DNA from 3 places in the Streptomyces sp. Je 1-369 genome. Region 1 is predicted to be linked to each of the others. Evidence: riboswitches for the same ligand, from Rfam matches in the RefSeq annotation. Region 1 holds a riboswitch; each other region holds the start of a gene.
What was found. A riboswitch is a leader RNA that binds a small molecule or an ion and turns the genes downstream of it on or off. The one in region 1 is predicted to bind S-adenosylmethionine.

Region 2: linked by a shared signal. The riboswitch ahead of NOO62_RS35030 (hypothetical protein) and the one ahead of NOO62_RS11405 (aminotransferase class V-fold PLP-dependent enzyme) in region 1 are both predicted to bind S-adenosylmethionine.
Region 3: linked by a shared signal. The riboswitch ahead of thrC (threonine synthase) and the one ahead of NOO62_RS11405 (aminotransferase class V-fold PLP-dependent enzyme) in region 1 are both predicted to bind S-adenosylmethionine.

What each region holds. Positions count from the first base shown of each region.
Region 1 covers NZ_CP101750.1:2,488,820-2,499,066, reverse strand. The annotation lists gene ctaD (cytochrome c oxidase subunit I) at 1-227, shown strand, start outside; gene NOO62_RS11445 (cytochrome c oxidase subunit 4) at 224-622, shown strand; gene NOO62_RS11440 (L,D-transpeptidase) at 754-1,998, shown strand; gene NOO62_RS11435 (hypothetical protein) at 2,105-2,503, opposite strand; gene NOO62_RS11430 (heme-copper oxidase subunit III) at 2,707-3,327, shown strand; gene NOO62_RS11425 (c-type cytochrome) at 3,405-4,214, shown strand; gene NOO62_RS11420 (ubiquinol-cytochrome c reductase iron-sulfur subunit) at 4,211-5,266, shown strand; gene NOO62_RS11415 (cytochrome b) at 5,263-6,903, shown strand; gene trpD (anthranilate phosphoribosyltransferase) at 7,067-8,131, shown strand; SAM riboswitch class IV at 8,208-8,325, shown strand; gene NOO62_RS11405 (aminotransferase class V-fold PLP-dependent enzyme) at 8,515-9,888, shown strand; gene NOO62_RS11400 (glycerate kinase) at 9,837-10,247, opposite strand, start outside.
Region 2 covers NZ_CP101750.1:7,898,702-7,908,948, forward strand. The annotation lists gene NOO62_RS35000 (carbohydrate ABC transporter permease) at 1-33, shown strand, start outside; gene NOO62_RS35005 (Gfo/Idh/MocA family protein) at 74-1,138, shown strand; gene NOO62_RS35010 (Gfo/Idh/MocA family protein) at 1,135-2,172, shown strand; gene NOO62_RS35015 (hypothetical protein) at 2,141-2,536, opposite strand; gene NOO62_RS35020 (XRE family transcriptional regulator) at 2,827-3,822, shown strand; gene NOO62_RS35025 (radical SAM protein) at 3,950-5,308, shown strand; SAM riboswitch class IV at 5,331-5,440, shown strand; gene NOO62_RS35030 (hypothetical protein) at 5,485-5,778, shown strand; gene NOO62_RS35035 (SDR family NAD(P)-dependent oxidoreductase) at 5,878-6,609, shown strand; gene NOO62_RS35040 (GNAT family N-acetyltransferase) at 6,655-7,209, shown strand; gene NOO62_RS35045 (DUF3253 domain-containing protein) at 7,237-7,545, shown strand; gene NOO62_RS35050 (FG-GAP and VCBS repeat-containing protein) at 7,721-9,235, shown strand; gene NOO62_RS35055 (amidohydrolase family protein) at 9,314-10,247, opposite strand, start outside.
Region 3 covers NZ_CP101750.1:4,025,819-4,036,065, reverse strand. The annotation lists gene NOO62_RS18265 (ROK family protein) at 1-857, opposite strand, end outside; gene NOO62_RS18260 (SIS domain-containing protein) at 1,505-2,413, opposite strand; gene NOO62_RS18255 (ABC transporter substrate-binding protein) at 2,714-3,931, shown strand; gene NOO62_RS18250 (DUF3263 domain-containing protein) at 3,941-4,228, shown strand; gene otsB (trehalose-phosphatase) at 4,248-5,102, shown strand; gene NOO62_RS18240 (alpha,alpha-trehalose-phosphate synthase (UDP-forming)) at 5,279-6,685, opposite strand; gene NOO62_RS18235 (hypothetical protein) at 6,825-7,124, opposite strand; gene NOO62_RS18230 (glucosyl-3-phosphoglycerate synthase) at 7,211-8,155, opposite strand; SAM riboswitch class I at 8,312-8,459, shown strand; gene thrC (threonine synthase) at 8,453-9,781, shown strand; gene NOO62_RS18220 (ubiquitin-like small modifier protein 1) at 9,884-10,159, shown strand.

The DNA.
Region 1 (10,247 bases):
ACGGCAAGAAGGTCGAGGTCGACGACCCGTGGGGCTACGGCCGCTCGCTGGAGTGGGCGACGTCCTGCCCGCCCCCGCGGCACAACTTCCTCACCCTGCCGCGCATCCGCTCGGAATCGCCGGCGTTCGACCTGCATCACCCTGAGATCGCGGCGATCGGCCACCTCGAGAACGACGGACAGAAGGACACCGCGCTGTTCGGCGGCGACAAGGAGGCCGCGAAGTGAAGATCCAGGGCAAGATGTTCATCTGGCTGAGCGTCTTCGTCCTCGCCATGGCGATCGTCTATGGCGTGTGGTCGAAGGAGCCCGCCGGTACCACGGCGCTCTTCCTGGCCTTCGGCCTGTGCATCATGATCGGCTACTACCTGGCCTTCACGGCCCGGCGTGTCGACGCCTCCGCACAGGACAACAAGGAGGCCGACGTCGCGGACGAGGCCGGCGAGGTGGGCTTCTTCAGCCCGCACAGCTGGCAGCCGCTCTCCCTGGCCGTCGGTGGCGCGCTCGCCTTCATGGGCGTCGTCTTCGGCTGGTGGCTGCTGTACTTCTCGGCCCCGATCCTCCTGATCGGCCTGTGGGGCTGGGTGTTCGAGTACTACCGCGGCGAGAACCAGACCCAGTGAGTCGGTAGTCCTCCCGCATCCGAAGGGCCCCGGCACTCCGTAAGGAGCGCCGGGGCCCTTCGGCGTAACCGACATCCCACGGACGGGTCACTCGCCGCGCCGGACGTGATGAACCTTCATACCGTGTGTTTATGAGCCACTCTCCGCGAATTCGCACGGTACTGAGCTGCACGATGCTGGTGGCCGCACTCGGTGCGGGGGCCACGGCCTGCGGGAGCTCCGACCACCCGCTCTCGGCGAAGCCGTACGACGCGGCGGACCAGATCGCCTTCAACGGCCCGGTGGGCAGCACGAAGGCGGATCCGGACAAGCCCCTAGAGGTCACGGCTCAGGGCGAGGACGGGCGCATCACCGACGTGCTGGCCACCGACGCGATGGGGCGGTACGTGGCGGGCGAACTCTCGGCCGACGGCGCCCGGTGGCACAGCACCACGCCTCTTGCGGCAGGCGCCCACTACACCGTGCGGGTGAGTGCGGAGGACGACGAGGGGGCGCCGGGCCGCAAGGTCCTGACCTTCGACACCGACCTGCCTTCCAAGGAGAAGCGGCTCAAGGTCACTTTCGGCCCCGACGCGGGCAAGTACGGCGTCGGACAGCCCGTCACCGCCTCGCTCAGCAAGCCGGTGAAGGGCAAGGAGGCCAGAGCGGTCGTCGAGCGCGCCCTGAAGGTCCGCTCGGCGCCCGCCACCGAGGGCTCCTGGTACTGGGTGGACAGCGAGACGCTGCACTACCGCCCGAAGGAGTACTGGCCCGCCGGCGCGACCGTCAGCGTCTCCAGCAACCTGGAGGGCCTCAAGGTCAAGGACAAGCTGTGGGGCGGCGAGGCCAAGCCGCTCAAGCTGACCATCGGCGACCGCGTCGAGGCCGTGACGGACGCCGGATCGCACTACATGACGGTCTACCGCAACGGCGAGGAGATCAACTCCATGCCCGTGACCACGGGCAAGCCCGGCTACTCGACGCGCAACGGCGTCAAGGTGGTGCTGGGCAAGGAGTACTCCGTACGTATGACCAGTGCCAGCATCGGCGCATCGGACTTCTACGACAAGATGGTCTATTACGCGACACGGGTGACCGACTCGGGTGAGTATGTGCACGCCGCGCCCTGGTCGGTGGGTTCGCAGGGCGCCGCGAACACCAGCCACGGCTGCACCGGCATGAGCACCGGGAACGCCGCCTGGTTCTACGAGACGGTCCGGCAGGGCGACCTCGTGACGGTCATCAACAGCTACGGCGAGGACATGCCGGCGTTCGGCAACGGACTCGGCGACTGGAACCTGAGCTGGAAGAAGTGGCGCAAGGGCAGCGCGCTGCTCTCCGGGGCCAAGGAGGGCCCCGCGGCGGCCGACGCGGCCAGGCTGCGGCCGCACGTCTGACGGACCGGCAGAGAGGCTGTCAGAGACGCACGAGAGGGGCCCGCGCCGTGGCGTGGGCCCCTCTCGGTGAATCAGGTGCGCCGCTCGTGAACCGCTGGAGCGCCGCTCAGGCCTCGACGGCCGTCCTGCCGCGCAGCAGCCCGGCCAGCGCGCTCGCGAACTCCACCGGGTCGACCGGCAGGGTCACCGCGGCCTCCGCCCGGCTCCAGGTGGCGAGCCAGGCGTCCTGCGGGCGCCCCATCAGGAGCAGCACGGGCGGCGACTGGAAGACCTCGTCCTTGATCTGACGGCAGACACCCATGCCGCCGGGCGCCGACTCGCCGTCGAGGACGCAGACGTCGATGCCGCCCCGGTCGAGCTCCTTGATGACCGCGTGCGGCGTCGCGCACTCGATGAACTGGACCTGGGGAACGTCCGTGGCCGGCCTGCGGCCCGTGGCCAACCTGACTTGCTCGCGGGTGCTCGCGTTGTCGCTGTAGACCAGCACCGTGGCGGTCGGCTGCATTGTTCCTCCGATACGTCGAGCTGTTGCGTCGAGCTGAGCTGTGCCGTCATGGGATCGGGAACCGATGCGCGGATGCTACTCCTCCCGACACCCCGTCAACAGCGCTTCGGACAGGCCTCCGATGGGCCATCCGGGCAGGACACACCCCGTAGACACTCCGAACGGCACCCCCCGGGGTGAGGGCGGGATAAGCGACCGACATAATGTCGGTCGTGGCGACAGCAACGACAGTAGATACCGGGCACGCGCACCCGCCGGTCAATCGACCGAACCTCACCAGCGTCGGAACCATCATCTGGTTGAGTTCCGAGCTGATGTTCTTCGCGGCCCTCTTCGCGATGTACTTCACCCTGCGATCGGTGACAGGTCCTGATCACTGGAAGGAAATGGCCTCGGCCCTTAACTTCCCGTTCTCGGCGACGAACACCACGATCCTGGTGCTCTCCTCCCTCACGTGTCAGCTGGGCGTGTTCGCAGCTGAACGCGGGGATGTGAAGAAGCTCCGGATGTGGTTCATCGTCACCTTCATCATGGGTGCGATCTTCATCGGCGGTCAGGTGTACGAATACACCGAGCTGGTCAAGCACGAGGGCCTCTCGCTCTCGTCCGACCCCTACGGCTCGGTCTTCTACCTGACCACCGGCTTCCACGGACTGCATGTGACAGGCGGCCTCATCGCCTTCCTGCTGGTCCTCGGCCGCACCTACGCGGCCAGGAGGTTCACCCACGAACAGGCGACCGCAGCCATCGTCGTGTCCTACTACTGGCACTTCGTCGATGTGGTCTGGATCGGCCTCTTCGCCACGATCTACATGATCAAGTAAGCGGAGGTCGCTCACGCGACGCAATCCGAAACATTCCAGAAGCATCGACGCAGAAGATCCTGACACCGGGGTAATCCGTGAAAAAGCTCTCCGCACGACGACGCCATCCGCTGGCGGCGGTCGTCGTCCTACTCCTCGCGCTGGCGGCCACCGGGGGGCTGTACGCCGCGTTCGCGCCGGCGGACAAGGCGCAGGCCGATGACACCGCCCAGTCCCTCGCCATCGACGAGGGCAAGAAGCTCTACGCCGTGGGCTGCTCCAGCTGCCACGGAACCGGCGGTCAGGGCTCCTCCGACGGTCCGAGCCTGGTGGGCGTGGGCGCCGCCGCTGTCGACTTCCAGGTCGGCACCGGCCGTATGCCGCTCCAGCAGCCGGGTGCCCAGGCGCCCAAGAAGAAGGTCATCTACAACCAGGCCCAGATCGACCAGCTGGCGGCGTACATCTCGTCGCTGGGTGCCGGTCCCTCGGTCCCGACCGAGAAGCAGTACAGCCCGGACGGGGCGGACATCGCCAAGGGTGGCGAGCTGTTCCGCACCAACTGCGCCCAGTGCCACAACTTCACCGGTGAAGGTGGCGCGCTGACGCACGGCAAGTTCGCGCCGTCGCTCGAAGGTGTCTCTCCGAAGCACCTCTACGAGGCCATGCAGACCGGCCCGCAGAACATGCCGTCCTTCCCCGACACGACGATGCCGGAGAAGAACAAGAAGGACATCATCGCGTACCTCGACGCGGTCAACGGTGAGAAGACCGAGAGCCCTGGCGGTCTCAAGCTGGGTGGTCTGGGTCCGGTCAGTGAAGGCCTCTTCGGCTGGATCTTCGGTCTCGGCTCGCTGATCGCGGTCGCCGTGTGGGTCGCCGCTCGGACCGCAAAGGCCAAGAAGTCATGAGTAGCCAAGAGATTCCAGAAGAGAACCTGCCCAGCAAGCAGGAGACCGAGCACGGCTCGGTGGCGACCACGGAAGAGAACCCGTTCGCCGACCCGGGGCTGCCGCCCCACGAGCACCGCGTCCAGGACATCGACGAGCGGGCCGCCCGGCGGTCCGAGCGTGCCGTGGCCTTCATGTTCACGCTGTCGATGATCGCGACGGTCGGCTTCATCGCCTCGTACGTGGCGATCCCCGCCGACAAGAGCGTCTTCATCTGGCCGATCGGTCACATCAGCGGCCTGAACTTCGCCCTGGGCACCACCCTCGGCGTGGCGCTGTTCTGCATCGGCGCGGGCGCGGTCCACTGGGCCCGCACCCTGATGTCCGACGTCGAGATGACCGACGAGCGGCACGAGATCGCGGCTGAGCCCGAGGTCCGCGCCAAGGTCATGGCGGACTTCAAGCAGGGTGCCGAGGAGTCGGGCTTCGGTCGGCGCAAGCTGATCCGGAACACGATGTTCGGCGCGCTGGCCCTGGTCCCGCTCTCCGGTGTCGTCCTGCTGCGCGACCTCGGGCCGCTGCCCGAGGACAAGCTCCGGCACACCAAGTGGGCCAAGGGCAAGATGCTCGTGAACATGAACACCCACGAGCCGCTGCGGCCCGCGGACGTGGCGGTCGGTTCGCTGACCTTCGCCATGCCCGAGGGCATGTCCGAGCACGACCACGACTTCCAGACCCAGATCGCCAAGGCCGCCCTGATGATCGTCCGGATCCAGCCGGAGAACATCAAGGACAAGCGCGAGCTGGAGTGGTCGCACGAGGGCATCGTGGCGTACTCCAAGATCTGCACCCACGTGGGCTGCCCGATCTCCCTGTACGAGCAGCAGACGCACCACGTCCTCTGCCCGTGCCACCAGTCCACCTTCGATCTCTCCGACGGTGCCCGAGTGATCTTCGGCCCGGCCGGCCACGCCCTGCCGCAGCTGCGCATCGGCGTGAACGAAAAGGGCTACCTCGAGGCGCTCGGCGACTTCGAAGAGCCCGTCGGTCCTGCCTTCTGGGAGCGCGGATGAGCACCACCACGACATCATCGAACGACAACCGCCAGAAGGCGCCCGCCGGTGAGCGGGTAGCGGACTGGGCCGACGGCCGGCTGGGGATCTACTCCCTCGCCAAGGCCAACATGCGCAAGATCTTCCCGGACCACTGGTCCTTCATGCTCGGTGAGATCTGCCTGTACAGCTTCATCATCATCATCCTCACGGGTGTGTACCTGACCCTGTTCTTCCACCCGTCGATGAACGAGGTGGAGTACCACGGCAGCTACATCCCGATGCAGGGACAGTTGATGTCGGAGGCGTTCAACTCGACCATGCACATCTCCTTCGATGTGCGCGGTGGTCTGCTGATCCGGCAGATCCACCACTGGGCGGCGCTGATCTTCCTCGCCGGCATGTTCGTGCACATGATGCGCGTCTTCTTCACGGGTGCGTTCCGCAAGCCCCGCGAGGTCAACTGGGTCTTCGGCTTCCTGCTGTTCGTCCTCGGCATGTTCACCGGTTTCACCGGTTACTCGCTCCCGGACGACCTGCTCTCAGGCACCGGTGTCCGCTTCATGCAGGGCGCCATCCTGTCGATGCCGATCGTCGGCACGTACCTGTCGATGTTCCTGTTCGGCGGCGAGTTCCCCGGCGGCGACTTCGTGGCCCGGTTCTACTCGGTCCACATCCTGCTGCTGCCGGGCATCATGCTCGGCCTCGTGGTGGCGCACCTGATCCTGGTCTTCTACCACAAGCACACGCAGTTCGCGGGCCCCGGCAAGAGCAACAAGAACGTCGTCGGCATGCCGCTGCTGCCGGTCTACATGGCCAAGGCCGGAGGCTTCTTCTTCCTGGTCTTCGGTGTCATCGCGGTCATCGCGGCGATCGCCTCGATCAACCCGATCTGGGCCATCGGTCCCTACCGGCCGGACCAGGTGTCCACCGGTGCCCAGCCCGACTGGTACATGGGCTTCGCCGAGGGTCTGATCCGTGTGATGCCGGGCTGGGAGATCAACCTCTGGGGCCACACGCTCGCCCTGGGCGTGTTCATCCCGCTGGTCGTGGTCTTCCCGCTGGTCCTCGTGGCCATCGCGGTCTACCCGTTCATCGAGTCCTGGGTCACCGGCGACAAGCGCGAGCACCACATCCTGGACCGCCCGCGCAACGCCCCGACCCGTACGGCCTTCGGTGTCGCGTGGATCACGGCGTACATGGTCATGCTGGTCGGCGGTGGCAACGACCTGTGGGCCACGCACTTCCACCTGTCGCTGAACGCGATCACCTGGTTCGTCCGGATCGCCTTCTTCGCCGGACCGGTCATCGCCTTCATCGTGACCAAGCGGATCTGCCTGGGTCTGCAGCGGCGCGACAAGGACAAGGTGCTGCACGGCCGCGAGTCGGGTCTCATCAAGCGGCTGCCGCACGGTGAGTTCATCGAGGTCCACGAGCCGCTCAGCAAGGAGCAGCTGCACACGCTCACCGCGCACGAGCAGTACAAGCCGGTCGAGCTCGGTCCGTCGGTCGACGAGAACGGTGTCGAGCGCAAGCTGTCCGGTTCGCAGAAGCTCCGGGCGAAGCTCTCCAAGGGCTACTACGGGGAAGAGGGTCAGATCCCCAAGCCCACCGCCGACGAGTACAAGGAGATCACGAGCGGCCACGGCCACCACTGATCAGCTGACGCTCTGAAGCACTGACCACCTGGTCGCCACGGCAAGAGCCCCGTCCATTGCATGGACGGGGCTCTTTGCCGTCCTGGCGGCTGGATAGGGTGGTCCCATCCCTACGTGTAGGGGTGTTTCCTACATACGCAGACGAAAAAAACCAGGAGCGGCTATGAACGCTGTGACCCCCGCAGGAGGCGACACCGCGGCGGACCGTTCCTGGCCCGACGTACTGAACGGCCTGCTCGACGGCCGCGACCAGAGCGCCGACGACACGGCGTGGGCCATGGACCGCATCATGCGCGGTGAGGCCACCGACGCCCAGATCGCGGGCTTCGTGGTCGCGCTGCGGGCCAAGGGCGAGACCGTCGAGGAGATCTCCGGTCTGGTACGCGCCATGTACGCGCACGCCAACGTCATCGACGTGCCGGGCCCGAGCGTCGACATCGTCGGCACCGGCGGCGACGGCGCCAAGACCGTCAACATCTCGACCATGTCCGCGATCGTCGTCGCGGGCACCGGCGCGAAGGTCGTCAAGCACGGCAACCGCGCCGCCTCCAGCGCGTCCGGCGCCTCCGACGTCCTGGAGAAGCTCGGCGTCAACCTGGACCTCACCCCCCAGCGGGTGGTCGAGGTCGCCGACGAGGCGGGCATCACCTTCTGCTTCGCCGTGAAGTTCCACCCCGCTTTGCGCCACGCGGGCGGCGCCCGCAGCCAGCTCGGCATCCGTACCGTCTTCAACCTCCTCGGCCCGCTCACCAACCCGGCGAAGGTGCGCGCCCAGGCGGTCGGTGTCGCCGACCCGCGGATGGCGCCCATCGTGGCCGGGGTCTTCGCCGAGCGGGGCAACTCGTCGCTGGTCTTCCGCGGCGACGACGGGCTCGACGAGCTGACGACGACCGCGACCTCGCGGATCTGGGTGGTGCGGGACGGTGCCGTGCGCGAGGAGGCGTTCGACCCGCGGGACGTCGGGATCGACCTGGTGCCCGTCGAGGCGCTGCGGGGCGCCGACGCCTCGTACAACGCGGAGGTCGCGCTGCGGCTCCTGGACGGGGAGACCGGGCCGGTGCGGGACGCGGTGCTGCTGAACTCGGCGGCGGCGCTGGTCGCCCTCGCACCCACCGGTCAGCCCCTCGTGGAGCAGATCGGCGCCGGTATGGCGAAGGCGGCGCGGGCGATCGACTCGGGGGCCGCGAAGCGGGCCCTGGAGCGCTGGGTGGCCGCCAGCAACCGCTGAGGATGTGACGCACGGCGCAGTCCGGAATCTGGACTGCGCCTTGCGCTCCGAAGATCGTGTGGCAGGATGCTGCACAGGTCATGAGTGACAGCGACTACGGCCCCGGCCCGCTGTCCGGCAACCCTCCGTCCGTGGCGGGGTGCCCCGGGTGAAGACCAGGCCGTACGCAGCGAGGCGTATGGCAAGCGCGGACCCCTGGACATCGGTGAATGTCACAGCCCTGGGGTCCTGGTCCTCAAGGGAGCAGTCTCGTGAGCAAGCGAATGTGCTAGGGCCTTCGGCCCCTTTCCGCGCACCCTTCTTCTCTTCATCACTGCACCGCCGCATGGATCGAGCGCGGCCGTCGTCGCAGTGAACTCACTTGTCTCTTACGGGAGTTCGCCATGTCTGTTTCCAGTGTCGCCGTCGACCCGTCCGTCTGTGCCCCGCTCGCCGTCCTCGGCCGTGACGTCACCGTCCCGCTGGTCACCGGCGGCGAGGTGAGCTACGCGGCGCTCGACTACGCGGCGAGCGCGCCGGCGCTGCAGCGCGTCTGGGACGACGTGGCCGCCTACGCCCCGTACTACGGCAGCGTGCACCGCGGCGCCGGGTACCTCTCGCAGCTGTCGACCGACCTCTTCGAGAACTCCCGGAAGACCGTCGCCGAGTTCCTCGGCTGCCGCGAGGGCGACCAGGTCGTCTTCACCCGCTCCACCACCGACTCCCTGAACCTCCTCGCCTCCGCCCTGCCCGCCGACTGCCAGGTCTTCGTCTTCGAGACCGAGCACCACGCCTCGCTGCTGCCGTGGCGGGACGCGCGGGTGACGTACCTCAACGCGCCGCGCACCCCCGAGGAGGCCGTACACACCCTGGAGCGCGCCCTCGCCGACCGCGACCCCTACGGCCCCGCCCTCGTCTGCGTCACCGGCGCCTCCAACGTCACCGGCGAGCTGTGGCCGGTGCGCGAGCTGGCCGCCGCCGCCCACGCGCACGGCGCCCGCATCGTCCTCGACGCCGCGCAGCTCGCGCCCCACCACCCCGTCTCCATCGCCGAGTTGGACGTCGACTGGGTCGCGTTCTCCGGGCACAAGCTGTACGCGCCGTTCGGCTCCGGGGTCCTCGCGGGCCGCTCCGACTGGCTGCGCGACGCCGAGCCCTACCTCGCGGGCGGCGGCGCCTCGCGGAAGGTGGCGCGACGTGCCGACGGAGGCGTGGACGTGGAGTGGCACGACACCGCCGCCCGCCACGAGGCCGGATCCCCGAACGTCATCGGCGTCTACTCCATCGCCTCCGCCTGCAAGGCGCTCACCGACGCGGGCTTCGACGAGCTCGTCGCCCGCGAGCAGCACCTCATCAAGGAGGTCCGCGAGGGCCTCGCCGAGGTGCCGCAGGTGCGGATCCTCTCCCTCTTCGGCGACGACGCGCCGCGCGTGGGCGTCATCTCCTTCGTTGTGGACGGCTGGAACAGCTCGCACTTCGCCGCCGCGCTCTCCGCCGAGTACGGCATCGGCGTACGCGACGGCCTGTTCTGCGCCCACCCGCTGGTGCGCACCCTCCTCGACAGCGAGCCCGACGAGCCCGGCGAGTGCGGCGCCCCCGAGGCCGCGCCCGGCGAGAAGTCGCTGAACGCGATCCGCGTGAGCTTCGGCGCGGGCACCCCCGACGAGCACGTCGAGCGTTTCGTGCGCGCCGTCAAGGAACTGGTGGCGGACGGTGCGCGCTGGAGCTACCGCACAGAGGACGGGCGTTGCGTGCCGGACACCGGCGCCGCCGCATGAGTGGGCAGGCGTGAGCCGAGCCGGATCATTCGCAGGGCCCGCTCCGTCGCGTCGGTGAGGAACTCGCCGCCCCTGCCGAGCGCCTCGGTCATCGACATCGGGGCGGGCAGGATCGAGCTGTAGGCGTCGACGCCGACGGAGCGCACGGTGTGCGCGCCGTCCCCGATCGTGCCCGCGAGCACCAGGACGGGCCTGCCCGACAGCTTGGCGCGGCGGGCCACCTCGGCCGGGACCTTGCCGCGCGGCGTCTGGTGGTCGAGGGCGCCCTCCGCGGTGATGACGAGGTCGGCGCGGGCGAGCCGTGCGTCGAGGTCGATCCGGTCGAGCAGGACGTCGAAGCGGGGGAGCAGGGCGGCGCC
Region 2 (10,247 bases), 5.4 Mb from region 1:
CAGAGCGTCGCCCTCTCCGGCTCCAAGAACTGATCCCCCCGTCCTGTCCTCAACGGAAAGGCAGCATCCCCCCATGCGAGGCCCCCTGCGATCGCTTCACATCGGCCTGCTCGGCGCCGGCGGCATCGCCCGCGCCCATCTGCCCGGCTGGCTGGCACTGGGCGCCCGGGTGAGCGTGTACACCGTCGACGGCTCCGCGGACAAACTCGCGTCCGAGTACGCCGAGCGCGGGCACGACGTCCGGGCCGTCGACCACCTCGACACCCTTCTGGCCGAAGCGAGCGCCGTCGACATCTGCACCCCCACCCCCACCCACAAGGACCTGGCCCTCGCCGCCGTAGCCGCGGGCCGCCACGTCGTCTGCGAGAAGCCCCTCGCCCTCACCGTCCGCGACGCCGAGGAGATCGGGGCCGCCGCCGACGCGGCGGGCGTCCGCCTCCACCCCGCCCACGTGGTGCGCTACTTCCCCGCGTACGCAGCCCTGCGGCAGGCCGTGGCCCGCGGCGACCTCGGCGAACTCGCCGTGCTGCGCTTCACGCGCGGCGGCGCGAGGCCCCAGTGGGCGCCCTGGTTCGGCGACCCCGCCAAGTCCGGCGGCGTCATCATGGACCTGATGGTGCACGACATCGACATCGCCCGGTGGCTCGCGGGCGACGTCGTCCGCGTGCACGCGAGGACCCGCGGCGTCGAACACGCCACCGGCACTCCGCCCGAGGTCGTCACCGCGTCGGCCGTCCTCACCCACGCATCGGGCGCCGTCAGCCACATCAACGGCCTGTGGGGCCTGCCCGACCAGCCGTTCCGTACGACGTTCCGCGTCGCGGGAGCCGACGGCCTCCTGCACCACGACTCCACCGCCGTACCCGGCTTCCGCATCACCGCCCAAGGCGTGCGCGCCGCCAACGAAGGCATCCCCACCAGCCCCATGACCGAGAGCCCCTTCCTCACCGAACTCCGAGAGTTCGCCGCGACCTGGCAGGACGGCGGGCCCGAACCGAGGGTGAGCACCCGCGACGGCATAGAGGCCGTGCGGATCGCCGAGGCCGCCGTGGAGTCCAGCCGCACCGGCCGCGTCGTCGAGCTGACCGAGAGCCGTTCGACGCATGCCGTCACCGACACCGAGGAGGCCATGCGATGAAGGTCGCCGTCCTGTCGTTCGCCCACGTCCACGCGGCGACCTACCTGCGCCTGCTCTCCCGCATGCCCGGCATCGACGTCCTCGGCAGCGACCCCGACACGGACCTCGCGGCGCCCGGCGAGGTACGGGGCCGCGCGGTCGCCGACGCGGCGCGAGTCCCGTACGCCGACACGTACGACGAAGCCTTCGCCTGGGGCCCCGACGCGGTGATCGTCTGCTCCGAGAACGCCCGGCACCGGCCCCTCGTCGAACGCGCCGCCGCGCACGGCGTGCCCGTCCTGTGCGAGAAGCCGCTCGCCGCCACGGTCGAGGACGGCGAGGCGATGGTCGCCGCCTGCCGGGCCGCGGGCGTGCGGCTCGCGGTCGCCTACCCGGTCCGGTTCAGCCCGGCCTACGCGGCCGTGAAGGCCGCCGTCGCGGCGGGCGACGCGGGCCGGGTCCTCACCGTGTCCGGCGCGAACAACGGCGGCATGCCGACCCGCGCCCGCCGCTGGTTCGCCGAGCCCGCGCTCTCCGGCGGCGGCGCCCTCATGGACCACACCGTGCACATCGCCGACCTGCTCGACGACCTCTTCGAGGACGCCGGGCCGGTCGAGGTGTACGCGCAGACCAACAACCTCCTGTACGCCGACGAGGTCGCCGCCGAGACCAGCGGCCTGGTCAGCGTGACGTACTCCAACGGCGCCGTCGCCACCATCGACTGCAGCTGGTCGCACCCCCGCTCCCACCACTCCTGGGGCGGCCTCGAACTCACCGTCGTGGGGGAGCGGGCCACCCTGGAGATGGATGCCTTCGACCAGAAGGTGCACGGCTTCAGCGAGCGCAGGGGGCACGGCACCGAGGTGCCCTTCGGCGCCGACCTGGACGAGCTGATGCTGCGCACCTTCCTGTACGGCGCGGCCGAAGGCGCGATGACCGTCGCGGACGGCGAGGGCGGCCTGCGCACTCTGCGCGTGGTGGAGGCCGGCTACGCGTCGGCCCGCAGTGGAGTCCCGGTCAGGATCAGCACGGCTCGTTGCTGCCGCCGTTCGTGAGGTTCCCGTCGTACACCCAGCCCTGGGCGCCCGTGGCGCGCACCGTCACATAGGTCCAGCCGTTGTTGGACTCGTTGAAGGTGTAGCAGTGATAGTCGACCGCCGTGCTGTGGACCTGATTGCTGCCACAGGTGTTGTGGGGGCCGCTGCGGCGCAGGGTCTGTGTGCTGACCGTCTGCCCGCCGCCGGGGTCGACGTCGCGATGGGAGTGAGAGGAACAGCTCTGGGTCCCACTGGGGGTCCAGTTGGGCGGTTCCCCGCCGCCGGTGTCGACGGAGGGGGCCGCCTGTGCTGTCGTGACCGAACCGCCTGCCAGCAAGGCGGCTCCCGCCGCGAGACCGGCGAACCATGTGCGAGTACGCATGATGCTCCTTGGGGATCGTTGTCGGACGAACGTCGTTGCCGGACGAACAATGACTTGATGTGAACCTGCCGCCCGGAAGCAGCCATGCGTAAGTTGACGCCGACTGGGCTCATACGTCTGAGGGGGCGGCGAGTGGCGGGTCGGCGTGTGGTGATGGGGGAGCCGACGCTCGGAGTGGAACGAGGGCAACGCTGCACGCTGCCCACCGCGCCGACAAGGCCGTACGGCGTTCGGACGTGTTCGGACCCGTACGCGGCGCGTTCCGAACACGTCCGAACGGGACTGGTGCCGTGACGAGCCGGGACGAAGGGTCCCTGGCAGAGCGGTCGGCCGGGGCGCCGCAGCCCGCGAGCGCCGGTACCCCGGCCGAGTTCGCCGTGGCACTCCGCGCGCTGCGGACCTGGTCGGGACTGACCTACCGTCAGCTGGAGAGCAAGGCGACCGCACACGGCGACACCCTGCCCGCCAGCACGATCGCGACGACCCTCGGCCGGATCACCCTGCCCCGGGAACGGTTCGTCGAGGCCTTCACCCGGGCGTGCGGCCTCGGCGACGACGACGTACTCCAGTGGCTCGGGGCCCGTCGCCGACTCGCCACCGACGACCGCGCGCCGAGCGGTGACCGTGACGACGGCGACAGCGGGGATGCCGTCGCCCCGCCGCCGGTACGGGTGCCGTGGTGGCGCAGGACCGCCGGTCTCGTCGTCGGGGCGGGCCTCGGGATCTTCGGCACGCTCGGCGCCGGCAGCCTCTTCGACGACGCTTCCGCGCCGCCGGTCACCCCGTCCGCGATGCCGGTGACCGGCGTGCGGATTCCGGCCGTGGGCAGCTGGGCGCGGATTCACCCCGCCAGAAGCCCGGAGTTCTGCGTCACCGAAGGAAAGGACCGCACCGGCCGCTACAAGACCGCCGTCGCCGCCCAGCACCCCTGTACGAAGGCGGCCCGGCCCCGCGTGTTCCTCGAACCCGTGGGCAAGGACGTCGTACAGATCCAGTGGCATCACCCGAAGTACGGCATCGGCTGCCTGACGGTCCTGTCGAAGGGGCCGGGCCGCGATCTGCTCGAACCCCGTGAGGACTGTGCCGACGGCAACCGGGCCCAGCAGTTCCGCGTCAGCTCCTTCGGCCCGGCGGTCGCGAAGCACTTCCGCCTCCGTCCCGTCAGCACCGGCCGGTGTCTGAGCCTGCGCGACCAGGACGTCGAAGCCGGTACGGAGGTCGTCCAGGGCCGCTGCTCCGGCGCCGCCGACCAGGAGTTCGGGATCGAAGTGATCCCGCCGCCTTGACGGGGGGCGCCGCAGCATAGACCTCCGGCACAGACGCACTGAGACCGGAGTCGGATCCGGAACGGATCGGGCGGGTATTAGCGTGGACTGGACAGATCGACCGAACAGGATCCGAGGTGCCCGGCCCATGCCAAGCCGCAGCGAGAGCCGTACCCAGCTCATCGAGTCACTCATGGAGCGGTTCCCGCACGTGCCGCGGGAAGCCGTGATCAAGGAGGATCTGCTGCGTGGCGGCATCGCCTTCGACGAGTCGGCGCTCAGCGACAACGAGGGCGGGGAGGTCAAGCCGAAGTCGTACTTCATCTTCTCCTTCGACCACGGGACGCTCCCCGAACTCGGCGCCGCCGCCCTGCGCCGCCCGCCGGAGGAGATCGTCCTCACCGGCGGCCCGTACGACCTGCGCCGCACCGTCGTCTCGGTGCGCGTGAACCCGTCCTCGCCCTACCGGGTCGCCGCCGACGACAACGGCGTGCTCGGCCTGTACCTGGACGGGGCGCGGATCTCCGACGTCGGCCTGCCCCCGATGCCGGACTACTACCGGCACACGCTGGAGAACGGCAAGTCGGTGATGGAGGTGGCGCCCACCATCCAGTGGGGCTACCTCATCTACCTGACGGTCTTCCGGGTCTGCCAGTACTTCGGCGCCAAGGAGGAGTGCCAGTACTGCGACATCAACCACAACTGGCGCCAGCAGAAGGCTGCGGGTCGTCCCTACACCGGCGTGAAGCCGATGGACGAGGTCCTCGAAGCCCTCGCCATCATCGACAAGTACGACACGAACAAGTCGTCCACCGCGTACACGCTGACCGGCGGCGCCATCACCACGCAGCTCCAGGGCAAGGACGAGGCCGACTTCTACGGGCAGTACGCGAAGGCCATCGAGGAGCGCTTCCCGGGCCGCTGGATCGGCAAGGTCGTCGCCCAGGCGCTGCCCAAGGAGGACGTGCAGCGCTTCCACGACTACGGAGTGCGGATCTACCACCCGAACTACGAGGTCTGGGACCCGTACCTGTTCGAGCGGTACTGCCCCGGCAAGGAGCGCTACGTCGGCCGCGACGAGTGGCACCGCCGCATCCTGGACTCCGCGGAGGTGTTCGGGCCGCGCAACGTGATCCCGAACTTCGTCGCGGGCGTCGAGATGGCCGAGCCGTTCGGCTTCAAGACGGTCGACGAGGCCATCGACTCCACCGTGGAGGGCCTGCAGTACTTCATGTCGCGCGGCATCACGCCCCGCTTCACCACCTGGTGCCCGGAGCCCACGACGCCGCTCGGCAAGGCGAACCCGCAGGGCGCGCCGCTGGAGTACCACGTGCGGCTCCTTGAGGCCTACCGCGCGACGATGGAGGCCAACGGCCTCAGCTCGCCCCCCGGCTACGGCCCCGCGGGCCCCGGCAACGCGGTCTTCTCGGTCAGCTCCTTCATGGACAGCCTGCCCGCGGAGAAGGCCGCTCCGGAGGACGCGATTACTCCCGCGACCTCCCACTAGGGGAAGTGTTACGGTCGGGGCGGGTCACGAGTTCCAGTGTCAAGCCCCGGCTCGCTGGACGGCACCCCGCTCCGTCGCGGGTGCCCCGGGTGACGACCCGCCCCGTGCGACGCGCACGGGGAACGGCGGATCACCGGGCCGGCGAGACCCGGGGTCCACGACTCCGGAGGCACCCCATGACGCATTCTCCCGCGCACGACACCCGTGACACCTCGGTCGACGTGCTCCTGTCCTCGTACGACGTCGCGGACGACGGCCGCATCGCGCTGCACGTGCTCGGCCCGACCCGGGGCGTCCCCGAGGCCCTGTGGACGCGCGACCCGCGGCACCTGCGCCGCCTGCTGCGCGACCACAAGGGCCTCGCCCAGTGGCACCCCCACCGCAACGTGCTGAGGCTGCGGAGCGACACGGCGGGCGCCACGCTGGTCGGCGTGGCGGCCGGGACGGGCCACGAAGCCCCTCGCCGCTGACCAAGATCACCGGTTCGTAGGATGACGGCGTGATCCGGGCGCGGGCGGTCCCCGCGTCCGGGCGGCGCGACAGTCAGCCACCCACAGCCGGAGGTCCCCGTGCAGCACCACCCCGTCACCGTCGTCACCGGCGGCAGCCGCGGTATCGGCGCCGCTGTCAGCGCCCGTCTCGCCGAGGAGGGCCACGACGTCGTCATCGGCTACCGCTCCAACGCGGCCGCCGCCGATGAGGCCGCCGACGCGGTCCGCGCCGCAGGTCGCCGCTGCATCACCGTCGAGGTCGACACCGCCGACGAGTCCGACGTCGACCGCCTCTTCGACACCGCCGCCCAGCTCGGCCCGGTCACCGGCCTGGTCAACAACGCCGGGGTGAGCGGCCCCGTCGGGCCCCTCGCCGACGCCGACGCCGAGGGCATGCGCAGGGCGCTCGAAGTGAACGTACTCGGCTATCTGCTCTGCGCCCGGCGCGCGGTGCGGGACATGCAGGCCAACGGCGGCGGCGCCATCGTGAACGTCTCGTCCGCCGCGGCGACGCTCGGTGCCCCCGGCGAGTACGTCCACTACGCCGCCGCCAAGGGCGCCGTCGACACGATGACGGTCGGCCTGTCCAAGGAGGTCGCCGGGGACGGCATCCGGGTCAACGCCGTCGCCCCCGGCGTCATCTGGACCGAGTTCCACGCCGACCCCGAGCGCCCCGCGAAGCTCGCCGCGGGCATCCCCCTCGGGCGCTCCGGGCAACCCTCCGAGATCGCCGCGGCCGTCGCCTGGCTGCTCTCCGACGAGGCCTCGTACGCCACCGGCACCGTGCTGCGGGTCGCGGGCGGACGCTGAGGGCCTGTCTTCGGAACCTCGGTCGACCGCTCGTAGGATTGGCACATGATCAGTGGAGCGGTCGACCTCGCGCCAGGCGTCCTCATCCGGCCCGTCGCGCTCGACGACGCGGAGGCACTCGCCCGCGCCTACCGGCGCAACCGCGACCACCTCGGCCCCTGGGACCCGGACCGTCCCGCCGCCTTCTACACCGCGGAGGGGCAGGCCGAGCGGGTCCGCGTACAGCTGGCGGACGGACAGGCGGGCCGGTCCGCGCACTGGGTCCTGGTGAGCGGCGCCGAGATCGTCGGCCACGCGGCCGTCTCGAACATCGTGCTCGGCCCGGCCCGCAGCGGAAACCTCGGCTACTGGATCGACGCCGAGCACGTGGGCCGCGGCCTCGCCTCCGCCGCCGCACGGCACGCCTGCGCGACGGCGGACACCCAACTCGGCCTGCACCGCGTCGAGGCAGGCACCCTGATGCACAACACGGCGTCGCAGCGCGTGCTGAGGAAGTGCGGCTTCGCGGAGTACGGAGTCGCACCGTCCTTCCTCTTCATCAACGGCGCCTGGCGCGACCACCGGCTCTTCCAGAAGATCCTCAACGACCGTCCCTTGTAGAACGGGCCGAGGTGCGAGACTGGTGTGGTGACGCGGAGCGAGCGGGACACAAAGCGGGACACGGAGCGGGAGACGCAGCGCAAGACCGAGCGGCGCCTGGAGCAGACCATCCTGGAGTTGCTGGACCGCCGTGCCCCGGACGCCACGATCTGCCCCTCGGACGCCGCACGGGCGGTCCACGAAGGGGACGACGACGGTTGGCGCGCACTGATGGAGCCCGCCCGCCGCGCGGCCCGGAAGCTGGTCGAGGCCGGCAAGGTGGAGATCACGCAGGGCGGTGAGCCGGTCGACCCGGCGGACGCCCGCGGCCCGATCCGCATCCGCCGGACCCGGTAGGACTCCGTTCACCCGCTGTGCCGGGCCGTCGGCCATCTGACCGTCGGGCTCTCGGGCTGTCCGGCCGTCGGGCTGTCGGGCTGTCGGGCACAACCATCGGCTGTTTCCGCGTGTCTCCGAGGTGAGTCACGTCCGCGTGCACGTGTTCGACCCCGTGCGCACCCAAGGAGGAACCGTGGGCATCCGCCGACCCGCCCTGTCGACAGCCACTTCGAGAGCCACTTCGACCGCCGTGGCCGCGGCCCTGATCGGTTCGCTCGGCGTGCCGGTCCTCGCGGGCACCGCATCCGCGAGGCCCGTGTCCGCGAAGGACGCCGCCGCCACCGTACGGGAGGACTTCGACGGCGACGGCCACCAGGACGTCGCCGTGGCCGCGCCCGGCGCGACCGTCGGCGGCCACACCTGGGCGGGTTACATCACCATCAGGTACGGATCCGCGCACGGCCTCGACCCCGCCCGCACCACGGTCATCGACCAGAACAGCCCCGGTGTGCCCGGCACCCCCGGCGACAACCAGGGATTCGGCTACGCGATGGTCTCCCGCGACCTGGACGGCGACGGCCTGACCGATCTAGCGGTGGTGAGCCGCGAGTACCGGCCGGAGAACAACGTCGGCGGATCGGTGACCGTCCTGTGGGGCCGGAAGACCGGCATCTCGGGCCAGGACGCCGTGCGCCTCCCCGCACCCGCGAACGCGCAGGTCGGTGAGGACATCACCGCGGGCGATTTCGACGGCGACGGGCACGCGGACCTGTTCATGGGGAACGGCGAGGACCGCGACTACCACGACGTGCTCCACGGCCCCTTCCGGCGTGACGGCGCCCCCGCCCGCGAGCAGCAGGTGAAGGTGTACAGCACGGACAACTTCATCAACTCGACCGCCGCGGGCGACTTCAACGGCGACGGCATCGAGGACCTGGCGACGTTCTACGTCTACGAGAACCATGCCGAGGGCGGCAAGCTGTGGCTCGGCACCAGGACGGGCCTGTCCACCGTCCCGCAGCGCCTCGCCTCGTCGTCGAGCACGGCCGTCGCCGACTTCGACCGGGACGGCAACGCCGACCTTGCCACCCGGGTCTTCCCGAACGGCGACACCGAGGGCACCGAGGAGGACCCCGGAACCGTCAAGATCTACTACGGCTCGTCGTCAGGACCCGGCCAGTCCCGTACGCAGACGATCACGCAGGACACCGCGGGCGTGCCCGGGGCGAGCGAGAAGGGCGACCAGTTCGGCGGCCGCCTCGGCACGGGTGACGCGAACGGCGACGGATACCCCGACCTGGCCGTCGGCGTCCCCGGCGAGGCGATCGGCGCGAAGGCGAAGGCGGGCGCCGTGGTGCTGCTGAAGGGCGGCGAGGACGGGCTCACCGGCAAGGACGCGCAGGCGTTCCACCAGGACACGGCGGGGGTTCCGGGTGCCGCGGAGTCCGGCGACGTGTTCGGCGGTTCGGTACGGCTGCTCGACGTGACCGGTGACGGCAGGGCGGACCTCGTCGCGGGTGCGCCGGGCGAGGACCTGGGTGCCGTCAAGAACGGCGGAGCGGTGTGGCTGCTGCGCGGCGCCGCGGCAGGCCTGACGGCGTCGCAGTCGTCCGCGCAGAACCCGACGGACATCGGGGCACCGGCGCCGAAGGCGCTGTTCGGCCTGAACCTGAGCGGGGACAACGGCACCGGAACGGTGATCCCCTGAGGGGGACCCTGGTTGCGGGCCCCGCGTCGTCGCTCAGAGCCTGTGTCATAACCCCGGCCGGGGTTATGACACAGGCTCTCAGGAGCGTGCTCGTCCCGGGCGGCGTGCGGTGCGGTCCGGGTCCGGGTCCACCCGCTGGATCCGGGCACGCCGCACGACCTCGGGCCCCGTCTCGGCGGCCTTGCGGACCAGGGCACGCCCGTCCCATTCGGTGGGCCAGCCCTGCCACAGCCGCAGCCTGCCGTCCACGAAGACCGCGCTGATCTGGTCGCGGTCGGCCATCCGTACCAGCTCCCACGACAGGTCGTACGACGGAGTGAGCTCGGGCACCCGGAGGTCGACGAGCAGGAAGTCGGCCGCCTTGCCGACGGCGATCTCGCCCGTCACCTTGCCGAGTCCGACGGCGTCGGCGCTCAGCGAGGTGGCGTGGGTGAGCCACACGCGGCCGACGCCGCACGCGGAGTCGCCGGACATCAGGCCGTAGGACAGCCGCTGGGCGCTCTCCGCTGCGTCGACCAGGCGGAAGCCGTTGCCGCGGGTGCCGTCGGTGCCGGTGCCGAAGCGGATGCCCATGGCGTGCCACATCAGGGCGTGCGCGACGGCATTGCCCTTCCAGGCGCTGGCCACCGGGTTGTAGCTGACCGCGGCGCCGGTGTCGGCGAGCATGCGCATCTCGTCGGGGGTGAGCAGGGTGGCGTGGGAGCCGAGGGTGTGCGCGTTGAGGGCGCCGATGTGGTGCAGGTACGACAACGGGCGCCGCCCCACGCTCTTGAGGGAGCGCTCCACGGAGGCCAGGTGCTCGTTGACGTGGACCTGGAAGACCGCGTCGGCGTCCGCGCACAGCTCGGCGGTCTTCTTCAGCACGTCCGCGGTGGCGTCCTCGGGGACGGGTATCGCCAGCGAGGGATGGATCAGCCGTGAGCTCCGGAACCGCTCCAGATGCTCCTCTCCTCCCTTGCCGTTGGAGACGACCTTCGACAGCACGCAGCGCAGCCCGGCCTCCTCGGCGGCC
Region 3 (10,247 bases), 1.5 Mb from region 1:
GCGGGGACGATCTCCGGCAGCGTCTGGAACTCGACGACGCGCGCCGCGACGGCCGCCCGCAGCGGCGTGAACAACGTTTCCCCCGCCTCGGCGAGGCCGCCACCGATGATCAGGGTGTGCGGGTCCAGCAGAGTGAGGGCGGTGAGCAGGCCGTCGGCGAGCGCGTCGACGGCGTTCCGCCAGACCTCCTCGGCCCTCGGGTCACCGGACTCCACGGCCTTCGCGCAGTCCGCGGCGTCCGCCTCCGGGTCGCCGCTCGCCTCGGCCCACGCCTTGCTGACCGCGGACGCGGAGGCGAGGCGCTCCAGGCAGCCGCGCTGGCCGCAGCCGCAGGGCGGGCCGCCGGGGCGTACGACGATGTGGCCGATCTCGCCGGCCGAACCGTGCGCGCCGGGTTCGATGGCGCCGCCGATGCCGATGGCGCCCGCGATGCCGGTACCCAGGGGGACGAACAGGAAGCGGTCGGCGCCCTTGCCCGCGCCGATGCGGCCCTCGGCGAGGCCGCCCGTGCGGACGTCGTGGCCCAGGGCCACGGGGACGCCTTCCAGGCGGGTGCTGAGGAGGTCCCGGAGGGGGACGTTGCTCCAGCCGAGGTTGGCCGCGTACACGGCGAGGCCGCGCTCGGCGTCGACGATGCCGGGGACGGCCACTCCTGCCGCCGCGGCGGGTTCGCCGTAGTGGGCGATGCCGTGGGCGCGGAGGTCCGCGGCGAAGTCGAGGATCGTCTCCACGACTGCGTCGGCGCCGCGGGAGCGGCCTGTGGGGCGGCGGGCCTCGTGCAGCAGGGTGCCGTCCGCCCCTACCAGGGCGGCCTTCATTCCGGTGCCGCCCACATCGAGGGCGATGACGTGTCTCACGGGGACAGTCTCGCGCGTCACCCCGTGAGAGGTCTAGTCCACTTCTGGGGGGCGTGTTGGGGCGGGGGGCTTTTTGGGGGGCGTGTCCCTGTTTCGCTGCGGTGTCGTGGGGGCGGAGATACCCCGCCGCTCCGCGGCGGTCTTCCCACCCGCCCGCCCGTTGCCCCGCACCTGTCGCCCCCGGTAAAGCCCCGCCGCTCCGCGCCGGAACCACCCCGCCGCTCCGCGCCGGAACCACCCCGCCGCTCCGCGCCGGTCTCCCCACCCGCCCACCCGTTGCCCTGCACCTGTCGCCCCCGGTAAAGCCCCGCCGCTCCGCGGCGGTTCTCCCACCCGCCCGCCCGTTGCCCTGCACCTGTCGCCGCCGGTAAGACTCCGCCGCTCCGCGGCGGGTTCCTACGGGGTGGGTCGGTGCGGGGTGAACGGGTGGGTGGGTGGGAGTGATCCGCCGCGGAGCGGCGGGCCAGGGCGTTGCGTCCAGCGGGGCGGGTGGGTTCCGGTGAGGGCTTCCGCCGCGAGCGGCGGGTGGGGTAGGGGCGGCTACTGGTTCGGCCCCGCTGCGTCCAGCGAAGCGGGTGGGTTCCGGTGGGGGCTTTCGCCGCGAGCGGCGGGGGCAGGGTCCCCTCCCGGGGCGGGGTCAGGTGTGGTTACTGGTTTGGGCGCCCCGCCAGGATCACGCTGCGAGTGAGGTTGCGCGGGTGGTCCGGGTCGTAGCCTCGGGACTCGGCCAGGGCCACCGCAAGGCGTTGTGCGCGGATGAGGTCGGCCAGGGGGTCGACCTCCTGGCGGGCTACCAGTTCGCCGCCGACGCGGGCCACGTCCTCCGCCAGGCCGTCGGGCAGCATGCCGAACATCCAGGTCACCCGGCCGGGGCCGGTGATGGAGATGGGGCCGTGGCGGTACTCCATCGCCGGGTAGGACTCCGTCCAGGCGCCCGCGGCCTCCCGCATCTTCAGGGCGGCTTCGAGCGCGAGACCGTACGTCCAGCCGCGGCCGAGGAACGTCCACTGTTCCGCTCCGACGACCGTCGTCGGCAGCGGCTCCGTCACCGCGAGTTCCGCGTCCACCGCCGCGTCCCGCACCGTCTTCAGGCCGGGGATGTGACCGAGGCCGGCGCGCAGGAAGGCGAAGGCCGTCGTGGCGAAGCGGGTCTGGACGACCGATTCCTCGTCCGCCCAGTCCAGGACCGCCACCGAGTCCGCCGCGTCCATGACGGGCGTCTTCGGGTCGGCGGTGAGCGCGAGGGTCGGGACCGTGCCCTTGAGGCGGTTCAGGAGGTCGAGGACCTCCGTCGTCGTGCCGGAGCGGGTGATCGCCACGACGCGGTCGTACGTACGGTCCGCGGGGAACTCCGAGGAGGCGAACGCGTCCGTCTCGCCCAGGCCCGCCGCCTCGCGCAGCGTCGCGTAGGCGATGGCCATGAACCAGGACGTCCCGCAGCCGGTGACGGCGACCCGCTCACCGGGCCTCGGCAGATCGTCGAAGGCGGCGGCCGCTTCCACCGCCCGGCGCCAGCAGGCGGGCTGAGTGGCTATTTCTTCTGCGGTACGCGACATGCGCCAAGGCTCCTCGTCAGTGCGGGATGTTCCATGTGCCGTGCATGAACGAACGTTGTGCTGTGCCGGGATGTTGACAGCGGCCTCATGTGCATAGCAGTCGCCGGGCGCGGCCTGCAACGCTCGGGGCCGGTGGGACGCCGTTGCACAAGTGAGACTCGGGTGGTGTAGACCTTGTGTCCGGACTCGGGAGAAAATCGCAGTTCGGCAAGGTGCGGAACGTAGAAGCAAAGCAATGAGGGTGGGACAGCTGTGCAGCGGCGCGTGACAGGACTGACCGCGGCGGTGGCCGCACTTGGCATGGCGGGCGTACTCGCCGGCTGCGGCGGTCCCGGCGACTCCGGCGACGTCACCCTCAAGCTGGTGGCCGCCGACTACGGCGACTCCGCGGCGAACAGCTCCAAGAAGTACTGGGACAAGGTCGTCAAGGGGTTCGAGGAAGAGAACCCCGGCATCAAGGTCGACGTCACCGTGCACTCCTGGAACGACGTGGACCGCGAGGTCAAGGAGATGGTCAAGAAGGGCGACGCCCCGGACCTGGCGCAGATCGGCGCGTACGCCGACTACGCCGCGCAGGGCAAGCTCTACGAGGCCGACGAGCTCCTCTCCATCGCCACGCAGGCCGACTTCCTCGCGCCGCTCTCGCGCGCCGGTGAAGTGAACCGCATCCAGTACGGCATGCCGTTCGCCTCCTCCACCCGCCTGCTCTTCTACAACACCAAGCTCTTCAAGGACGCGAACCTCACGCCGCCGCAGAGCTGGAGCGAGCTGCAGGCCGACGCGAAGGCGCTGAAGGCGCGCGGCGTGAAGATCCCGTACGCGCTGCCGCTCGGCCCCGAGGAGGCGCCCGCCGAGACGCTGATGTGGATGCTCAGCGGCGGCGGCGGTTACACCGACAACGTCGGCTCGTACGCCATCGACTCCCCGCAGAACGCCAAGACGTTCGCCTGGCTGCGGGACGAGCTCGTCGGCAAGGGCCTGACCGGCCCGACGGCGCCCGCGGAGATGAACCGCGCGGAGGCGTTCGCGGCGTTCTCGCGCGGCGAGGTCGGCATGCTCAACGGCCACCCGACGCTGATGAAGATGGCCGCCAAGAAGGGCGTGAAGTTCGGCATGGTGCCGGCGCCCGGCGTCAACGGCAAGGCGCAGGCCACGATGGGTGTCGCCGACTGGATGATGGCGTTCAAGCAGAACGGTCACCGCAAGGAGGCCGGCAAGTTCCTGGACTACGCGTACAGCAAGAAGAACGTCCTCGACTTCTCGAACGAGTACGACATCCTGCCGGTGACGACCTCCGCGTCCGAGGCGATGGCCAAGGACCGCGGTCACACGGAGCTCGGCAAGTTCCTCGACGAGCTCCCGACCTCCGAGCTGTACCCGGTGGGCAAGACGTCGTGGGCGCAGGTCTCCGCCGACATCAAGAAGGACATCGGCAAGACGGTCGGCGACGGCGGCGACCCGAAGTCGGTGCTGGGCCGGATCCAGAGCCGGGCGATGACCGAGGAGAACGCCGAGTAGCGTGCTGGCATGACCGTTCACGACCCGGATGAGCCGGACGCCTCGGATGGACACTCCGATCTCTCCGGGCTCTCCGACCTCTCCGGCCGCGACCGTGCCGTGCTCGCCCTCGAACGGCGGTCGTGGCCCGGTCCCGGAGCCAAGGAACGTGCCATCCGCGAGGAACTCGGGATGGTGCCGGTGCGCTACTACCAAATCCTGAACGCCCTTCTCGACGACACCCGCGCGCTCGCGCACGACCCGATTACGGTCAATCGGCTGCGCCGGGTGCGGGAGTCCCGGCGCGACGAGCGCTGACGCGGCTAAGGTCGGGCCCATGGGTGACCCTACGTACTCACAGTCGGACCTGCCCGAGCCCGTGACGCCCGCCGGGCGCGACGGCCTCGCCGCGCTCCTCGCCCGGCCCGAGCGCGCGGTCGTGGCGCTGGACTTCGACGGCACGCTCGCGCCGATCGTCGCCGATCCGGAGCAGGCGCGCGCCCACCCGGACGCGGCGACCGTGCTCGCCGCGCTCGCCCCGCGCCTGCGGTCGGCGGCCGTGGTCACGGGCCGCCCGGCGGGCGTCGCCGTGCGTTACGGCGGGTTCGCGGGCGTGCCGGGCCTGGAGCACCTCGCCGTCCTGGGGCACTACGGCGCCGAGCGCTGGGACGCCGTCACCGGCACGGTGCGCGCCGCCGAGCCGCACCCCGGGGTCGCGGCCGTGCGCGCCGAGCTCCCCGGGTTCCTGGACGCGATCGGCGCCTGGCGTGGCACGTGGATAGAGGAGAAGGGGCGGGCCGTCGCGGTGCACACGCGCCGCGCGGAGGACCCTCAGGCGGCCTTCGACGCGCTGCGGGAGCCGCTCGCCGAGCTGGCGGACCGGCACGGCCTGATCGTCGAGCCGGGCCGCCTCGTCCTGGAGCTGCGCCCGCCCGGCATGGACAAGGGCGTGGCCCTCGCCGAGTACCTGCGGGAGGTCGGTGCCGAGTCCGTCCTGTACGCGGGCGACGACCTCGGCGACCTGCCGGCCTTCGGCGCCGTGGAGAAGCTCCGCTCGGAGGGTGTGGCGGGGCTGCTCGTGTGCAGCGGCAGCTCGGAGGTCGCGGAGCTGGCGGGCCGGGCGGACCTGGTGGTGGACGGACCCGCGGGCGTGGTGCGGCTGCTGTCGTGGATCGGCGCGCAACTTCAGTGACCCCCGGGCGCTCCGGTGACCGGCCCTCCGGTGACCGGCGCTCCAGTGACTCCGAGTCATGCCGTTGACCGTAGTGAGGGGCCCCGCGCCGGGCCCATGGACAAACGGAAGGGGTGCTTGGACTGCGCGGGGCCGGGGCCGGGACCGGGACGGCTGCCGGTGGGGACTGTCCGCGGTCAGCCCGTGAGCGCCCGCAGCTGGTCCAGGAACCACTGCGCGGGCGGCAGCGCGGTCGCCGCCGCCGCGAGGCGCTTCGTGCGTTCGGCGCGCTCGTCCCACGGCATGAGCAGCGCCGTGTGCAGCGCGTCGGCCGTGGCCGTCACGTCGTACGGGTTCACGGAGAGCGCGTCCTCGCCGAGCTCCTCGTGGGCGCCCGCCTCCCGCGAGAGGACCAGCGCGCAGCCGTCGTCGGAGACGACGGGGACCTCCTTGGCGACGAGGTTCATGCCGTCGCGGATGGGGTTGACCAGGGCCACGTCCGCCATGCGGTAGGCGGCGAGTGAGCGCGCGAAGTCGTCCTTGACGTGCAGGACGACGGGGGTCCAGCCGTCCGTCCCGTACTGGGAGTTGATCTCCGTGGCGACCCGGGAGACCTCCTCCGTGTAGTCGCGGTAGACGGCGAGGTCCTGCCGGGACGGGTAGGCGAAGGCGACGTGCACGACGCGTTCGCGCCACTCGGGGCGGGTCTCGAGGAGTTCCCGGTAGGCCAGCAGGCCGCGCACGATGTTCTTGGACAGCTCGGTGCGATCCACCCGCACGATCCGCTTGCGCGGCTCCCCGTCCTGCTCGCCCGCCTGCTCCCGCAGCGTCCGCATCCGCTCCTCGACGTCGTCCCACCGCGACCGCTCCCGCAGGAAGTCCGCGTCGGCACCGAGCCCGTGCACCCCGATCCGGGTGCCCGACGTGCCGCCGACGACCCGCACGCAGCACTCGGTGAACGCGTCGGCCCACCGCCCGGTGAGGAAGCCGAGCCGGTCCGCGCCGAGCATCCCGCGCAGCAGCTGTTCGGCCACGTCGTCGGGGAGCATCCGGAAGTAGTCGGCGGGCGCCCACGGGGTGTGCGAGAAGTGGCCGATGCGCAGGTCCTCGCGGAGTTCGCGCAGCATGCCGGGCACCAGCGCCAGGTGGTAGTCCTGCACCAGGACTGCCGCCCCCGGCGCCGCCTCGCGGGCCAGCGCCTCGGCGAACGCCCGGTTGTACGTCTCGTACGCCGCCCACTGCGCCCGGAACTCCGGTCCGAAGGCCGGTTCCAGGGGCGTCTGGTACAGCATGTGGTGGACGAACCACAGCACGGAGTTCGCGATGCCGTTGTACGCGTCGGCGTGGACGCGCGCGTCGATGTCCAGCATCCGTACGCCGGGTTCCCCGACTCCGCGCCGCACGGCCTCGCGGTCGCCCTCGCCGAGCGCCGCGCACACCCACAGCGCGTCCGCCTGGTCGCCGATCGCGCTGAGTCCTGAGACGAGCCCGCCGCCGCCGCGCTTCGTGGTCAGCTCACCGTCCTCTCCGACGGTGTACGAGACGGGGCCGCGGTTGGACGCGACGAGGACCTGCGCTGCTGACGGTGCGGACTCGGAGACCATGTGGCAAAACGTAGCCCGTCCTGTAAACCCTCAAACGTACGGCGGCCGGACTCTCCGGGAAGGGGATCCGGCGGCGGGGTGCGGCGGTGTGCCGCCGTGTGCCAGGACGTGCCGTCGTGTGCCGCTGGGCCGGGTGGGGTCAGTCGCGGCGCTTGCGTGCCGCGACGATCACCAGCACGCCGAGCCCGCAGAGCGCGGTCGCGGTCCCGCTGAAGAGCAGGGCCCGGGAACTGCCCGTGTCGGCGAGCTCACCGCCCGCGCCGTGCCGCTCTTGGCGGTGCTGCTCCTGGGCGGGTGCGTCGGCGGAGGGCTCGGCGAACGGCTGGAAGACCGCGGCGGCGGCGGGCGCCGCGGTCGCGGTCGGGACCCCGGCGGCGACGGCGAGGGCGACACTGGCCGTGGCGAGCGCCAGTCCGCCCACCCGCCGCATGACTCGCATGGCATCTCTTGCCCACGCACATCTGACCGACGTACATCTGACCCACATAAAAGAACAATGTAGGCAAAGCGCATGACATCCGTCGGTTACGCCACGCGACGATGCGCGTACTCGGAGATATCGGCCATCGGCGGCCGCTCCTCCGTGTCCACCGCGTGTGTCCTCGGCTCGAACCCGTGCACTCCCCGGACGAACTGCGTCAGCTCAGGGCGTACGAGATGACCGCGCGCGAGCCGCACCTGCGCCGTCCGGTATATCGCCGCCGCCATCCGCCCGAGCGCCTGCCCGTCCTGGTGCCGGTGCCTGCGCACCCCCACGTCGACCTGCGCCAGCGCGTCCAGGCCCACGGTGTGCAGCGCGTCGACGAGCAGGCCCAGCTCCACGCCGTACCCGACGGGGAACGGCAGCCGCTCCAGGAGCGACCTGCGCGCCGCGTACTCGCCGCCCAGCGGCTGCACGAACCCGGCGAGCCGCGGCCAGTGCATGTTCAGGAGCGGCCGCGCCATCAGCTCCGTCACCCGGCCGCCCTGCCCGTCCGCCCCCGCGAGCGGGCGGTCGTACATCGCCTTCACGAACGCCACGTCCGGGTCGGTGAGCAGCGGGCCGACTATCCCGGAGACGAAGTCGGCGGAGAACTCCTTCAGGTCCGCGTCGACGAACGCCACGATGTCGCCGCTCGTCGCGAGCAGCGACCGCCACAGCACCTCGCCCTTGCCCGCGACGGCGGGCAGCCGCGGCAGGATCGCGTCGCGGTGGACGACCTTGGCGCCCGCGGCGGCGGCGACCTCCGCCGTACGGTCCGTGGAGCCGGAGTCGACGACGAGCAGCTCGTCGACCAGCGGAACCTTCTCCATCAGCTCGCGGCGGATCTCGGCGACGATCTCGCCGACCGTCCTCTCCTCGTCGAGCGCGGGCAGCACGACGCTCACCGACGCGCCGCCCGCCCGTTTGGCGGCGGCGAGGCGGTCCCGGGGGCGGTCGGCGACGGACCAGGAACGCCTGCTCAGCCAGTGCTCGACCTCTTCCAGCACGGTCGTGGTCCTCCCATATGTGATCCATCTCGCTGTTCGGACGACTATCTCAAGGGTCCGGGGCTTCGGTTACAGTCTTGAACAACGCCGGTGGCCATCGCATGTCGGGGTCACCACCGCGTTCACGCACAACAATCGAAACCCATAATCGAATACCGCTCATCCAGAGGGGCAGAGGGATACGGCCCGTTGAAGCCCCGGCAACCACCCAGTCGGTCTCGCGCAGTCAAGCGCAGCGAGGCTCCCGGCTAGCGAAGGTGCCAATTCCGTCTCGCGGCGAGATGCGTCGCGAGGAAGATGAGGAGAAAGGGCCTCGCCTCCATGGCTGTGCAGACTGTCGCCACCGAAAGCACCACCTCTTCCGTCTCTTCCGTAGACCTCGGGCCCGCGTCCGGCCTCTCCTGCCGTGAGTGCGGCACCAAGTTCCCGCTCGGCCCGATCTTCGCCTGCGTCGAGTGTTTCGGCCCCCTCGAAGTCGCGTACGACCTGCCGCTCGGTGACCCGGAAGCCCTGCGCAAGCAGATCGAGGCGGGCCCCGCCAACATCTGGCGCTACGCCCCCCTCCTGCCGGTCCCCGCCGACGTGGCCGACAAGCCGAACCTGAACCCCGGCTGGACCAAGCTCGTCAAGGCCGACAACCTCGCCAGGGAACTCGGCGTCCAACAGGGCAAGTTGTTCGTCAAGGACGACTCCGGCAACCCCACGCACTCCTTCAAGGACCGCGTCGTCGCGCAGGCGCTCGAAGCGGCGCGCGCCTTCGGCTTCACCACGCTGTCCTGCTCCTCCACGGGCAACCTCGCGGGCGCGGTGGGCGCCGCGGCGGCCCGCGCCGGCTTCCGGTCCTGCGTGTTCATCCCGCACGACCTGGAGCAGGGCAAGGTCGTCATGGCCGCGGTCTACGGCGGCGAGCTCGTCGGCATCGAGGGTAACTACGACGACGTGAACCGCTTCTGCTCCGAGCTCATCGGCGACCCGCTGGGCGAGGGCTGGGGCTTCGTCAACGTCAACCTGCGGCCGTACTACGGCGAGGGCTCCAAGACCCTCGCGTACGAGATCTGCGAGCAGCTCGGCTGGGAGCTGCCCGACCAGCTGGTCATCCCGATCGCGTCCGGCTCGCAGCTCACGAAGATCGACAAGGGGCTCAAGGAGCTCATCGCCCTCGGCCTGGTCGAGGACAAGCCCTACAAGATCTTCGGCGCGCAGGCGGAGGGCTGCTCGCCGGTGTCGGCGGCGTTCAAGGCGGGCCACGACGTGGTCCGCCCGCAGAAGCCGAACACGATCGCCAAGTCCCTCGCGATCGGCAACCCGGCCGACGGGCCGTACGTGCTGGACATCGCGCGGCGTACGGGGGGTGCGGTGGAGGACGTGAACGACGAGCAGGTCGTCGAGGCGATCAAGATCCTTGCCCGCACGGAAGGGATCTTCGCGGAGACGGCGGGCGGTGTGACGGTGGGCGTCACGAAGAAGCTTTTTGAGGCGGGGCTCCTTGACCCGGCCCTCACCACGGTCGTCCTGAACACCGGGGACGGCCTGAAAACCCTCGACGCCGTTGCCGAGACCTCTCAGGCGACGGCGACGATCAAGCCGAGCCTTGAGGCGTTTCGCTCCGCGGGTCTTGCCGGCTGAGGTTGTTGCTTCCCTGCGGGACGGCTGTGGCTGGTCGCGCAGTTCCCCGCGCCCCTGACGGGGCGCCACCTGACCGCCCCCTGACATACCGAGGTGAACCGTATGAGCGTCAACGTCCGTATCCCCACCATTCTCCGTACCTACACCGGCGGCAAGGCCGAGGTCGTCGCCGAGGGGGCGAACCTCGGGGAGGTCATCGCCGACCTGGAGAAGAACCACAACGGCATCGCCGCCCGCGTCCTGGACGACCAGGGCAAGCTGCGCCGCTTCGTCAACGTGTACGTGAACGACGACGACGTCCGGTTCGAGCAGGGTCTTGAGACGGCCACTCCGGACGGCGCGGGCGTCTCGATCATTCCCGCCGTCGCCGGCGGCTGATCTTTTCGCAACCACTCTGCGTTATCTGAATTGCCCCCTCCGCGAGAGAAACGGAGGGGGCAATTCTGCATGGTTGAGCGCGGTACAG